3 regions of the Trichococcus sp. ES5 genome follow, and region 3 is predicted to be linked to each of the others. Evidence: predicted binding sites of a transcription regulator. Region 3 holds the regulator's gene; each other region holds the start of a gene.
What was found. The regulator LexA, encoded in region 3, represses DNA repair genes until DNA is damaged. The targets are predictions, from matches to a motif close to CNAACANNTGTTNG.

Region 1: uvrB (excinuclease ABC subunit UvrB) is a predicted target of LexA. The motif match lies at 1,973-1,986, and genes of this name have one in related genera.
Region 2: ruvA (Holliday junction branch migration protein RuvA) is a predicted target of LexA. The motif match lies at 2,212-2,225, and genes of this name have one in related genera.

What each region holds. Positions count from the first base shown of each region.
Region 1 covers NZ_FJND01000017.1:50,972-55,816, reverse strand. The annotation lists gene TES5_RS11730 (DNA internalization-related competence protein ComEC/Rec2) at 1-373, shown strand, start outside; gene holA (DNA polymerase III subunit delta) at 397-1,431, shown strand; gene rpsT (30S ribosomal protein S20) at 1,517-1,771, opposite strand; gene uvrB (excinuclease ABC subunit UvrB) at 2,034-4,025, shown strand; gene rpsO (30S ribosomal protein S15) at 4,164-4,433, shown strand; gene pnp (polyribonucleotide nucleotidyltransferase) at 4,657-4,845, shown strand, end outside.
Region 2 covers NZ_FJND01000004.1:71,217-76,061, forward strand. The annotation lists gene mutL (DNA mismatch repair endonuclease MutL) at 1-939, shown strand, start outside; gene TES5_RS05080 (DUF937 domain-containing protein) at 1,014-1,619, shown strand; gene msrB (peptide-methionine (R)-S-oxide reductase MsrB) at 1,727-2,152, shown strand; gene ruvA (Holliday junction branch migration protein RuvA) at 2,319-2,930, shown strand; gene ruvB (Holliday junction branch migration DNA helicase RuvB) at 2,936-3,949, shown strand; gene queA (tRNA preQ1(34) S-adenosylmethionine ribosyltransferase-isomerase QueA) at 3,966-4,845, shown strand, end outside.
Region 3 covers NZ_FJND01000002.1:153,472-158,316, reverse strand. The annotation lists gene recJ (single-stranded-DNA-specific exonuclease RecJ) at 1-688, shown strand, start outside; gene TES5_RS02925 (adenine phosphoribosyltransferase) at 706-1,218, shown strand; gene lexA (transcriptional repressor LexA) at 1,300-1,923, opposite strand; gene TES5_RS02915 (YneF family protein) at 2,168-2,398, shown strand; gene TES5_RS02910 (ABC transporter ATP-binding protein) at 2,485-4,239, shown strand; gene TES5_RS02905 (ABC transporter ATP-binding protein) at 4,236-4,845, shown strand, end outside.

The DNA.
Region 1 (4,845 bases), on a different contig from region 3:
CGGAAATGAGGATTCATTGGTCATCCAAACCAGCATAGGCGGTTTGGATTGGTTGTTCACAGGCGATCTCGGAGAAGAAGGTGAAGAGGTGCTGATGCGGACTTATCCTAATCTGAAGACCGATGTCCTGAAAATAGGTCATCACGGTAGCGCAACATCCAGTTCGGAAGGTTTCTTGGATCATGTCCAACCTGAATTGGCCTTGATATCGGCTGGAAAACAGAACCGGTATGGACATCCGGATGCGCAAATACTGGAACGTCTGGAATTGCGGAATATCCCTATATTTCGTACGGATCGACAGGGCGCTATCCACTTTTTGTATGGGTCAGAAGAAACAGAATGGCGAACCATTTTGGAGAACAAAAAATAAAAATGATGAATGGTGGTCCAAACGTGAATTATACAACGGAGATGTCCAAAATAAAAAAAGGTCAGCTTCAGCCGGTCTATTTATTTTTGGGCAAAGAAGATTTTTTTATAGAAGAAGCGAAGCAGCTGTTGCTGCGTACGGTGGTTGACGAAGCCGACAAGGATTTGAATGTCGGCATATTCAATATGGATGGGACGTTGTTGGATCGGGCTCTTGAAGATGCGGAGTCGCTGCCTTTTTTTGGGGAAAGACGTTTGGTCATTATCGAGAATCCGCTCTTTTTGACGGCCGAAAAATCCAAAAATGGACTGGAACATGATCTTGGTTGGCTGGAGAGCTATCTGGAGAATCCGGCGCCTTCAACGGTTCTGGCTATTTTTGCGCCTTACGAAAAATTGGACAGCAGAAAAAAAATAGCAAAACTTTTGACGAAGAAGGCTGTCACTGTGGATGTTTCTCCATTAGCGGAGAAAGAAGCCCGTAAATTTTTAGGGGACATGATCAAAAATGAAGGTTACCAGATGAACCGCGACGCACTCGAATTGTTTTACGAGCGGATCGAAAATCAACTGTCGCGGGGAATGAGAGAGTTGCCCAAGCTATTTCTTTCTGGATCTGAAGACAAAAAAGTCACCAAACAAATGGTGATCGACTTGATTCCTCGAAATCTGGAACAGAATATATTTGAATTGGTGACACAGGTTCTGAACAAGAACACGTATCTGGCTATCCAGATCTATCGGGATCTATTGCTCCAAAAAGAAGAACCTATCAAAGTCAACGCTATCCTTTTAGGGCAATTCCGGTTGTTGCTGCAAGTGAAGCTGCTTTCAAAAAATGGGTACCAACAAACCGACATCACCAAAGTATTGAAGGTCCATCCTTATCGTGTGAAACTTGCTTTCCAACAAGTGAGGCACCTATCCGAAAAAGTCCTGGCGGATGCTTTTCAGGGATTGGTCGAGACGGAATACAACATGAAGACAGGGCAAGGGCTGAAGGAAATACAATTTGAGTTATTTCTGATCCGCTACGCAAACGCAATGCCCAAGCAGTGAAAAATCATACGAAAAAGGCCGAAGACGGACCAGCTAAGCGGGTCTGTCTTCGGCCTTACGTTTTGAAGTCTCTTAAATCAAAAAATTATTTTGCTAATTTTTTAGTTAAACGAGAAATGTCGCGAGACGCTTTGTTTTGATGAATTAAGTTTTTAGAAGCTGCTGAATCGATAGATTTAACTGCTGCCTTCAATAATTCTTCGCTATTTTCAGCGCCTTCTGCTACTGCAGCTTCAAATTTCTTGATAGCTGAACGCATAGCGCTCTTTTGAGCGTTGTTTTTTAGGTTAGCTTTTTCGCTAGTGCGAACACGTTTGATTGCTGAATCGATATTTGGCATTGGGTTCACCCCTCTTTCCTTATTTCTATAACTATTAGGCTGTTTTGCCAACATGCCATATTATACATAATTTTGAGGGGTTGTGCAATAAAAAATGAAAGAGATTCCCTTTTATTCCTTGCGACACGGAATTTCTGTGCACATATTTCGTAATTTTTGCGTCAGAATCAGCCAAGGCCATGGTAAAGACTCCAGAGTGTACGAAAGTATGTTTGGGTGGTAAAATAATTGTAACAGTGAGTGAAGAGGTGAATCAGCTATTATGAAAGATCATTTTGAATTAGTTTCCCCATACAAACCAAGCGGGGATCAGCCGGAAGCCATCAAAGAGCTTGTTGATGGGTTGAATCTGGGCAGACGGGCGCAAACGTTGCTGGGTGCTACGGGGACCGGCAAGACTTTTTCGGTAGCAAACGTCATCCAAGCAGTGAACAAGCCAACGCTCGTCATAGCGCATAATAAAACGCTGGCAGGTCAACTGTATGGCGAATTGAAGGAGTTTTTTCCGAATAACGCCGTCGAGTATTTTGTCAGCTACTATGACTATTATCAACCCGAAGCGTATGTTCCCTCGAGTGACACTTATATAGAGAAAGAATCCAGCGTAAACGATGAAATCGATAAACTTCGTCATTCTGCCACCAGTTCCTTGTTGGAAAGGCGCGACGTGATTGTGGTCGCTTCCGTTTCCTGCATCTATGGTCTGGTGAACCCGTTGGACTACAAAGAGCATACGCTATCGTTAAGGCAAGGAATGGAGATGGAACGGAATGAACTATTGCGCAGGCTGGTTGAAATGCAGTTTGAACGCAATGATATCGATTTTCGGCGTGGAACGTTCCGTGTGCGCGGGGACGTTGTTGAAATTTTTCTGGCATCCCGCGACAACGAGGCCATTCGAGTCGAATTTTTTGGTGATGAAATCGATCGGATCAGAGAAGTGGATGTGCTGACCGGAGAAATCAAGAACGATGTCGACCATTTTCCTGTTTTCCCAGCCACTCACTTTGTGGCGAATGAAGAAAAAACCTTGCATGCCGTCGATATGATTCGGGCAGAATTGAAAGATCGCCTGAAGGTGCTGCGCGCTGAAAATAAACTATTGGAAGCCCAACGGTTGGAGCAACGCACCAACTACGACATGGAAATGTTGATGGAAATGGGATATTGCAACGGAATCGAAAATTATTCCAGACATATGGACGGGCGTGCTCCCGGAGAACCTCCGTATACGTTGCTTGATTTTTTCCCGGATGATTATTTGACCGTCATCGACGAGTCGCACATCACGATGTCTCAAATTCGCGGCATGTACAACGGTGACCGTTCGCGAAAGGAACAGTTGGTGGCGTACGGCTTCCGTCTCCCGAGTACTTTGGACAATCGCCCATTGACGTTGAAGGAATTCGAGGAGCGGGTCAACCAGATCATTTATATTTCAGCGACCCCTGGCCCATACGAGTATGAACAAAGCCCATATGTTGCCCAACAGATCATCCGTCCCACCGGTTTATTGGATCCGATTGTGGAAGTGCGGCCAATCAAAGGTCAGATCGATGATCTGATCAGTGAAATCAATTTGCGCGTCGAACGGAATGAGCGGGTCTTCATCACAACTTTGACGAAGAAGATGTCCGAAGATTTGACTGATTATCTGAAGGAAGTCGGCATCAAGGTAAATTATCTGCACAGCGAAATCAAAACGATGGAGCGCGCGGAAATCATCCGTAATCTCCGTTTGGGAGAATTTGATGTGTTGATCGGTATCAATCTGTTAAGAGAAGGGCTGGATGTTCCCGAGGTTTCGCTCGTTGCCATCTTGGATGCCGATAAAGAGGGTTTTCTGCGCAGTGAACGTTCACTTGTTCAGACAATTGGTCGAGCAGCAAGAAACGAGAACGGAAAAGTAATCATGTACGCAGACCGCATAACAGATTCCATGGAGCGGGCGATTAACGAAACCAACAGGCGCCGTGCGACGCAGGAAGCCTACAATGTTAAGCATGGTATCACGCCAAAAACAATCATCAAAGAAGTGCGTGATCGCATCCGTATCTCTCACGCTCCTGAAGAAGGCGACGGTGACGTAAGCATTCTAAGCATCTATAAAGCAATGACGATGGAACAACGCCGCGAAGCACTCGATCAACTGGACCGGGATATGCGGGAAGCGGCAAAAGCCCTCAATTTTGAAAAAGCTGCCGAAATCCGTGATATGGTGTTGGAGCTGAAAGCCGAATACAAAGGATTATAAAAAAGTGATTTTCACTTGCAATCGGTAAGGAATTACGATAAAATAGTCCTTGTATTATATATACGACCTTCAACTTGGTTAAACGATTCACCAACGTTCTACTCAGTTAAAGGTAACTTTATGAAAGAGGTGAAAAAAATGGCAATTTCAAAAGAACTTAAAAATGAAATCATCAAAGAATACGCTATTCACGAAGGAGATACTGGATCCCCTGAAGTGCAAATTGCAGTTCTTACGTATGAAATCAACCACTTGAACGAGCATGCACGCGTTCATAAAAAAGACCACCATTCTTACCGTGGTTTGATGAAAAAAGTTGGACACCGTCGTAACTTGTTGGCTTACTTGCGCAACAAAGACGTTGCACGCTACCGTGAACTGATCCAAAGATTAGGTTTGCGTCGTTAATTTCGTGGCTAAGACATATTAAGCGAGATTCCACTGTGAATCTCGCTTATTTTTTGGGATTTTTCGGACAATGAGTGCAAAAATGCTGAGCAATCAGCTATAATGGAATGAGGCTCCCGCTCTACAGACCGCTACTATACAAATGTGAGCTTATAAGCGTCGGTAGGTTGACATTTGTTTAGTAGTTGGTAGATGGGAAGCATCGCAAAAGGAGAATGATAACATGTTAGAAAAAAAAGTGTTCCAAATGGACTGGGCAGGTCGTTTGCTGCAAGTCGAAATCGGCCAATTGGCTAAGCAAGCCAATGGTGCGGTATTGGTCAGATACGGGGATACTGTCGTATTGACGGCTGCTGTCGGTTCAAGAGAACCAAAAGATACCGATTTCTTCCCATTGACTGTGAACTATGAA
Region 2 (4,845 bases), on a different contig from region 3:
CTCGTGCAAGAAACGGAAACGAAGCTGCTGGCGACAAGCGAATATGAGAATTTCCGATCATTGGAGACAGCATTTGACAACGGGCCGGTTCATAATGGAAATTCCGAACGTGAACAAGCGTTTATGGGTTCTGAAGAAGTCGCGCCTTCGGAGGGCCTGCCGCCTACAAGTGAAGAACAAGAAGTTTACGCTGTTCTGTTCACTGATCAACCAGCGCAGGACCACGATGAACCGAATGCTCCACATGTATCTATCCATCCAAAAAATCCGGTTGCCCATGAAGAACCGATCATGAAAACCGTTCAGAAAGTCGAAGCGGAGGCAGAGATGGGATCTGCGAGCAAGCGTCCGTTCCCGGATTTGCACTTTTTCGGCCAGATGCATGGCACTTACCTGTTCGCGCAAAATGAAAACGGCCTCTACATCATCGATCAGCATGCTGCCCAAGAGCGAATCAAATATGAATATTATCGTGAGGAAATCGGCAAGGTTTCTACCGATCTCCAAGGGTTGCTGATACCGATCATCCTGGATTATCCCGCCAATGAATTCCAGTTGATCCAGGAAAATCGGGAAGAGCTGCAAGCGATGGGCCTGTTCCTGGAACCATTCGGCCAGAACAGTTTTATCGTTGAAAAACATCCTGCCTGGTTCACGCCTGGTGAGGAGGAAGACATTCTGAAGGAACTGGTGGAGATGTATTTGGCGGAAGGTGATATCTCCATCAAAAAGCTTCGGGAAGCCACTGCCATCATGATGAGTTGCAAGCGCTCGATCAAGGCGAATCATTTCCTAAGCGACAAAGAAGCAAGCCAACTATTGGTCGATCTTGCCGAAACGGACAATCCTTACAATTGCCCGCACGGTAGACCTGTGTTGATTCAGTTCTCCAACCAGGATATGGAGAAAATGTTCAAACGGATCCAGGACCCGCACTGAAAGCTTATCATTTCTTATTTCTGCTCATTTGTTGTAAAATCAGGATAGTTAAATAAAAGATAGGAGTGGAAAAAATGGTGCAAATCAATGACATTTCCGAAATGATGGGCGAACTGAACAAAGAAAGTTCGATCCAGGCCTTGGGCAGCAAAACGGGCGTTGATGCAAGCATTTTGCCGAAATTGGCTGTTGTTGCAATCCCTTTGATCCTTCGGGCATTAAGCAAAAACGCAGAGTCAAAAGCAGGGAAAGATTCCTTATCAGATGCATTGGAAAAACATAAAGGTCAGACCAAAGATGTATCCTCGATTGAAGATGTGTTCAAGAAGGTCGATACAGATGATGGCGATAAAATATTGGATCATGCCTTCGGGGACAAAGATAAAGTCGTGGATCAGATTGCTGCCCAAACAGGCATCAGCAAATCTGAGGTTGCTAAAGTTTTGGCTTCCATGGCGCCAATGATTCTGGGCATGCTGGCTGACAAAAAGGATGCCGATGGATTGGATGCCGATGGTGTGGCCAAACAGACCGACATTTTCTCCAAACAAGCTGAAGAAACAGCTACAAGCAATTTCGATATTACCGATCTCTTTCCTAAGCAGTCCGGAACGACAACTCCTTCGGCTACGGGCGGATTGGGTGGTATTTTGGGAAGCATTTTGGGGAACCTGTTCTGATCAAAGACTAAATAAACAGATAAAAAGCAGAACAAGACTTTTTTGTTCTGCTTTTTTGCATTTTTTGATATACTGTAGCAATGAAAAGAAAGGGGTCTGATACTAAGATGGACAACAAAGAGGAACTATTGAAGCGCTTGACGCCTTTACAATATGAAGTGACACAGAACGAAGCTACGGAAAGACCTTTTTCCGGCGAGTACGATGATTTTTATGAAAAGGGCATCTATGTGGATGTAGTGAGCGGAGAACCATTGTTCAGCTCTGCAGACAAATATGATGCAGGCTGCGGCTGGCCTTCCTTTGCAAAACCGATCTCCACTCTGAAAGAGCTGGAAGACCGTAAATTGATGCGTAAACGCACGGAAGTCCGCAGTTCTCAAGCCGACTCACATCTGGGGCATGTTTTTGAGGACGGTCCTGCGGAGTTAGGTGGACTGCGCTACTGCATCAATTCGGCGGCCATGCGCTTCGTCCCTTACGATCAATTGGATGCGGAAGGCTACTCTGAATACAAACTATTATTCGAATAGTCAGCAAAGCTAAGTCCCATGGCTACCGGTCCTGGGACTTTTTGTTGCGTCATGCAGACCAAACGATTGTTCCCACATAAATGGCTGATCGGCTGTCATTTCCGTTCAGGTTTATGTTATGATAGGACCGAATGAAAATCAGGAAATGAAGAGTAGGAGTCAGATGATGTACGAATACATAAAAGGTAAATTAGTCTTCGTGGGACCGCTCTATGTGGTTCTGGAGAATGGTGGCATCGGCTACCAATTGCAGGTTGCGAATCCTTTCCGGTTTTCCGGAAGCCTGAACCAGGAGATAACGTTTTACATCTATCAGGCGGTCCGCGAGGATGCGATCACACTGTTCGGCTTCAAGGACTACACGGAAAAGCAGTTGTATTTGAAACTGATCAGCGTCTCCGGAATCGGGCCGAAAAGCGGCTTGTCGATATTGGCGAGCGATGATCACTTAGGCCTGATCCAAGCGATCGAAACGGATAATGTGGGGTATTTGGTGAAATTCCCGGGTGTAGGCAAAAAGACAGCCTCGCAGATCATCTTGGACTTGAAGGGCAAACTCGGCGAATTGCTGCCCGATACGTATTGGATGGAAGAACATCCGGTCCACGACACTGCTGGCGCACAGTCCGCTGTCTTGACGGAAGCTTTGGAAGCTTTGGCCGGTTTGGGATATTCGGACCGTGAAGTGAAGAAAATACTGCCGCTATTGGAAAAAGAAAACTATTCCAGCGCCGAAGAAGTGCTTCGTACGGCATTCAAGCTACTTTTAAAAGGGTGATATAGATGACAGCTGAAAACAGAATTGTTTCCGGAAATACGGAAGACCTAACAGAAGATTTGATCGAAAAAACATTACGGCCGCAAATGATGGCACAATATATCGGGCAAGACAAAGTGAAAAATGAACTGAAAGTGTATATTCAGGCCGCGAAAGCGCGTAGTGAAGCCTTAGATCACGTCCTGTTATACGGACCGCCCGGGTTGGGGAAAACGACACTGGCGATGGTCATCGCCAATGAATTGGAAGTCCGCATCCACAGCACGAGCGGACCCGCAATCGAGCGGCCAGGCGATCTGATGGTATTGCTCAATGAACTGGAAGCAGGGGATGTCCTTTTTATTGATGAAATCCATCGCTTGCCGCGGATAGTGGAAGAAGTGCTCTACTCTGCCATGGAGGATTATTATGTGGACATCATCATCGGGCAAGGTCCGACAGCCCATCCGGTCCACTTTACCTTGCCGCCGTTCACGCTGGTCGGTGCCACGACAAAAGCCGGCAGTCTTTCGGCTCCTTTGCGTGACCGGTTCGGGATCGTTTCGCGGATGGAATATTACAGCCTCGAGGATCTCCGGCAGATCGTCCATCGCTCGTCGGATGTTTTGTCCACGAAAATCGATGAGTCAGGCGCTGTCGAAATCGCCTTGAGATCCAGAGGCACCCCGCGTGTTGCCAACAGGTTGCTCCGCCGTGTGCGCGATTTCGCCCAAGTCTATCGCGATGGCCTGATCACGAAGGAAATCGCCGACAAAGCTTTGTCCATTTTGAGCGTGGACAACAAAGGGCTTGATGACTTGGATCGGCAAATATTGACGACAATGATCCGATTCTATAACGGTGGCCCCGTCGGTCTTTCGACGATAGCAGCCAACATCGGTGAAGAAATGGAAACGATAGAGGACATGTACGAACCCTATCTGCTCCAATTGGGTTTCCTGCAGCGCACCCCGCGCGGCAGAGTAGCGACTCCGATGGCATACGACCATTTGGGAATATCGTATGATACAGAAAAATAAGTGAGGTATTTTATCAATGAGGACAAGTGATTTTGATTTTTATTTGCCGGAAGAGCTGATTGCGCAGACACCACTGCTGGATCGGTCATCATCCCGGCTTCTTTCCCTGGACTCCAAGACTGGAGCAATCACGGACAAACATTTCACCGACATGGTGGCGGAACTTCAGGCAGGTGACGCGCTGGTGCTGAACAACACACGGGTGCTGCCTGCGCGACTGCATGGCGTCAAACCGGATACGGGCGGGCATATCGAAGTCCTGCTTTTGAACAATATCCAAGGGGATGAGTGGGAGACGCTCGTCAAACCAGGCAAACGGGTCAAAGTCGGGACAGTCATCTCTTTTGGGGATGGACGCTTGACGGCGGAAGTGACGCAATCGTTGGATCACGGCGGACGCATCTTGAATTTCAAATATGACGGCGTATTTTTGGAAATACTGGAATCGCTGGGCGAAATGCCGTTGCCGCCATATATAAAGGAAACATTGGACGATCAGGAACGCTATCAGACCGTTTATGCTAAAGAAGTCGGGTCGGCGGCTGCTCCGACAGCCGGACTTCATTTCACGGCTGATTTGCTTGAGGAAGTGGCCAATAAAGGTGTCGAGATCGTCTATCTGACGTTGCATGTGGGCTTGGGGACTTTCCGTCCGGTATCGGTCGATGATATCGCCAGCCACGAAATGCATTCGGAATTTTACCAGCTGACGGACGAGGCAGCGCAAGCGCTGAATCAGGTCCGCTCCAACGGCGGTAAAATAGTGGCGGTTGGTACGACTTCTGTGCGGACACTGGAAACGATCGGCACGAAATTTGATGGGGAAATCAAGGCGGACAGCGGATGGACCAAAATTTTCATTTCGCCAGGCTATTCATTCAAGGTTGTGCAAGGCA
Region 3 (4,845 bases):
TTGGCGGGACAGCGCGAAGCCTCAACTGCAGTTGAGGGACATTAAAAATAAACATGTTCAGTTTTTTGACAAAAGGAGTTCGGTCATCCAAGAATCGGTATTGGCTGTGGAAGATGCCTTGTATCTATTTTCGACTTCCAACATCATGAAACAATTTTATGAGCGTATTCCAAGCAGTTCGAATGCGGCCTTGCTCACGGACAATACAGTGGATGCCTTGCAGGCCGTCAGCGCCAAGAATCTCGTGCTCTTCGAATGTCCTTTGAAGCTGAACCTTTTGGCGAATCTCCTGAAGAGTAATCAGTTCGAAAATGTGTATGTCGTCTCTCATGAATCGAATGGCGTATACGCAGATGGCGTTCCTCCTAAAGACCAGTTTGCAAAATTTTACCAGTATATCCGTTCGCATAAGGATATCGACGTGAGAAATCGATTAGATGCTTTGGCAGAATATTTAAAAATCAAGAAAAATCTTGCCATTTTCATGATTCAAGTGTTTTTGGAGGCGGGATTTGTTACAATAGACAATGGTTTCATCAATGAGGTCAAGAATCCCGTCAAAAGGGCTTTGGCTGATACACAAGTATACAAAGATCGCCTGCAGAAAATGGAAGCTGAAAAAATATTCATCTACAGCCCGTTTTCGCAACTGACAAAATGGTTGAATGAACAGATGATGGTTCAATAATTAGGAGGAACATAAAAATGGATTTAAAAAAATATATTGCTGACGTAAAAGATTTTCCGGAACAAGGCATCATTTTCCGCGATATTTCCCCTTTGATGGCAAATGGCGAAGCCTATCGTTATTCAATCAAGGAAATCGTGAAATATGCTCAAGACTTGAATGTTGATAAAGTAGTCGGACCTGAAGCGCGTGGCTTCATGGTCGGTTGCCCTGTGGCTGTGGAATTAGGCTGCGGATTCGCGATGGCCCGCAAAAAAGGCAAATTGCCCCGCGAAACAGTAGAAGTATCCTACGGGCTGGAATACGGGAAAGCGACATTGCAACTGCATCAAGACGCCATCTTGCCTGGCGATAAAGTGCTGGTCTGTGATGATTTGTTGGCTACTGGCGGCACTACAGCCGCGACTATAGAATTGGTTGAAAAATTAGGCGGAGAAGTTGTGGGCTTGGCGTTCTTGATCGAGTTGCTGGATTTAAAGGGCAGAGATCTGATCCAAGGGTATGACATCTTCACGCTGATGGAATACTAAGAGAAGCAATCCTAAATAAGCATAGACACGCAAAAAGGCTGCCGGTTGGCAGCCTTTTTGCGTCAGTTGGAGGACTGTTCTTTAAATGATGTGGTTCCGGTACAGGCCGACTACTTTACCCAGGATGAGGACAGAATCCAGGATGATCGGATCCATGCTCGAATTTTCAGGTTGCAGACGATAGTAGTTATTTTCTTTGTAGAAACGTTTGCAGGTCGCTTCATCATCGTCCGTCATGGCTATGACGATATCTCCGTTTTCAGCCGTGTTCTGTTTTCTGACAATGACGGAGTCGCCATCGAAGATGCCGGCATCGATCATGCTTTCTCCGCGGATTTTCAACATGAATAAAGATCCCGCATTGGATTGCAGATCCGGGGGAACCGGGAAATAGTCGGTTGCTTCTTCTACGGCAAGTATGGGCGCTCCGGCTGTGACAGTACCCAACAACGGCATTTTATCTGATAGGATCCCCAATTTGTCCAGACCTGCTTGGGTCAATTCTATCGCACGGGGTTTTGTAGGATCCCGCTGGATAAAACCATTTTTTTCAAGACGCGACAGATGGCCATGAACTGTAGATGTAGATGACAGTTTTACCGCATTTCCGATTTCCCTTACGGTCGGCGGGTAGCCCTTTTCCTGGACTTCTTCATAAATGTATTGAAGCACTTCAATTTGGCGTGAATCTTTATTTTTAACCATGAGATCATCATCTCCGTAATCCTATATTTATATCGTTTAGGATACCATTAATCCCCCAAAAAATCAAACAGATGTTCGCATGTTCTTTGAAAATTATGTAAGAATATGCCTAGTATTGCCACAAATCCAGCAAATGTTGAAGCGTTTTCCAAAAATCGCTAAATTTATCCGTGATTGCTATTTCTTTTTCTCATAATCTTTAGTACAATTAATGAATGAATGCTTTGGAAAGGGGGATGAATACGTGTCAACAACAGCATGGGTAATGATGGTTATTTTAGGAATAGTAATAGGCGCGGTTGGCGGATTTTTCCTTGCAAGACGTTATATGGTAAAATATTTTGAAGAAAATCCACCGATCAATGAAGAAATGTTGCGTTCTATGATGATGCAGATGGGTCAAAAACCATCCGAAAGAAAAGTTAAACAAATTATGGCTTCGATGAAAGCACAATCAACAAAGAAAAAGAAATAGACTAATGAAATAATATACAAAATGTGGATCTTTACGGTTCCACATTTTTATTTTGTCTGAATAAACGCAAGAAAGGGGAAATATCCGTGAGTATTTTCAAAAAATTGAGTTGGTTTTTTCGTCAGGAATGGAAAGCCTATTTTGTGGGCGTCTTTTTCCTGATCATTGTGGCTATACTTCAGGTTGTATCGCCGCGCATCGTCGGAATCATTATCGATGAAATAGCACTTGGCACGTTAACGATGGCGTCTTTGTGGAAGTGGACAGCGATCATATTGATAGCGGGCGTGCTGCAGTACCTCTTCCGTTATATTTGGCGGATGAAGATTTGGGGAACTTCAGCAGAACTGGAAAAGATACTTCGGTCAAGATTGTTCAAGCATTTCACCGAAATGGATGCTGTCTTCTTCCAAAAGTACAGGACAGGCGATCTGATGGCGCATGCGACGAATGATTTGAATGCCATCCGCATGGTCGCTGGCGCAGGTATCCTGACATTGGCAGATTCAATTTCTTCAGGCGGGATCACGCTCTTTACGATGTTCTTCTTGATCGATTGGCGTTTGACGCTCATTGCTATGATCCCATTGCCGGCTTTGACGTTGGTGTCACGAATCCTCGGACAAAAGATGCATAAACGATTCCGCAAAGCACAGGCCGCTTTCTCGAGTTTGAATGACAAAACGCAAGAGAGCGTATCCGGCGTCAAAGTCATCAAAACTTTTGGTGAAGAAGAAGAGGATATTCGTGATTTCGAAGCAATGACAAAAGATGTCGTTGCAAAAAATAAATCTGTCTATCTGGTTGATGCCTTATTTGATCCAGCTATCCAACTTATTTTGGGGCTTTCATTTGCGCTGACAATCATATTCGGAGGTCGCTTTGTCGTGGAAGGCAGCATCAGTATCGGTCAGTTGGTTTCGTTCATCAGTTACATCGGAATGATGGCGTGGCCAATGTTGGCAGTGGGCAGACTTTTCAATGTACTTGAGCGAGGCAGTGCCAGTTATAGCAGGATTGATGAGCTTCTGAAGGAAAAATCAACGATCCAGGAGCAGAAAAATGCCATCCGGACTGTGGTTTCAGGCGATTTGGATTTTCAGGTATCCTCATTCAACTATCAAAACAGCAAAGAAATTAGCCTCCATGATGTCACCTTCCATTTAAAGCGGGGGCAAACGTTAGGGATTGTCGGCAGAACTGGATCGGGCAAAAGTACGATTTTCCGTCTGCTGTTGCGTGAGTATGACCAATATACAGGCAGCATCAACTACAATGGGCTCGATATTCGCGATTATTCATTGGATGCATTGCTGAGCGGAATCGGTTACGTTCCCCAAGACAACTTTCTGTTTTCTTCTGACGTCAGGGAAAATATCCGTTTCGCTGATCCATCCATCAGCCAGCAAAAGGTGGAGGAGGCAGCGCGCTTGACGGCCATTCATCATGATATCCTTGGCTTCCCCGCTGGATACGATACGCTGGTCGGCGAGAGAGGTGTTTCTCTGTCAGGTGGGCAAAAACAACGGATAGCGATTGCGCGAGCCTTAGTCACCGAACCAGAACTGCTTATTTTGGATGATTCTTTATCTGCTGTGGACGCGAAAACCGAAGAAGCAATCTTGACGGGACTCAAGCAACAACGAGCCGACCAGACAACAATCATCGCAGCCCATCGGATCAGCAGTGTGATGCATGCGAATGAAATCATTGTTCTTGATGAAGGACGCATCGTCGAACGCGGGACTCATCATGAGTTAATGGAATTGAATGGTTGGTACCGAAGAATGTATGAAAAACAACAACTCGAAACCAAATTGGAAGGGAAGGATGAAGCATGAGTGGATCAGTATGGTCTAAGACAATTCCATTGAAGGAACAGCTACGGGTAATCAAAAGAATTTTCCGATTTGCCCATCCTTTTCGTTATCAATTTTTCATCGCCTTGCTTTTCAGTATCGCGTTATCGTTGGTGAATGTTGTGGCCCCGCGAATCATCCAAATTTATATGGATGATTATCTGGCTGTGGGCGATGTCACGACCAATATCAGTCTGTTTTTTGCGATGGCCTATCTGGGATCCATACTGCTGAAGATGTTAGTCACTTATCTGCAGCGTTATATATTCAGCATGGCATCCGAACAAACTGTCGAGAATATCCGAAATGCTGTTTTCCGTAAAATCAATCAATTGGGGATGCGTTATTATGATACAACTCCAGCTGGTTCGATTGTGTCTCGCGTCACCAATGACACAGAAACCATCAAAGAATTCTGGAATGTGTTTTTGGCTTTGGCAGAAGGGATTTTCAGCATCATTACCGTGTTCATCGCAATGTGGACATTGGACAAGCAGATTTCCTTGCTCTTCATCGTTTTTGTCCCGATAATGGCAGGTCTGATTTGGTATTATCAAAAATACAGCACACGTGTCTACCGGACGATGC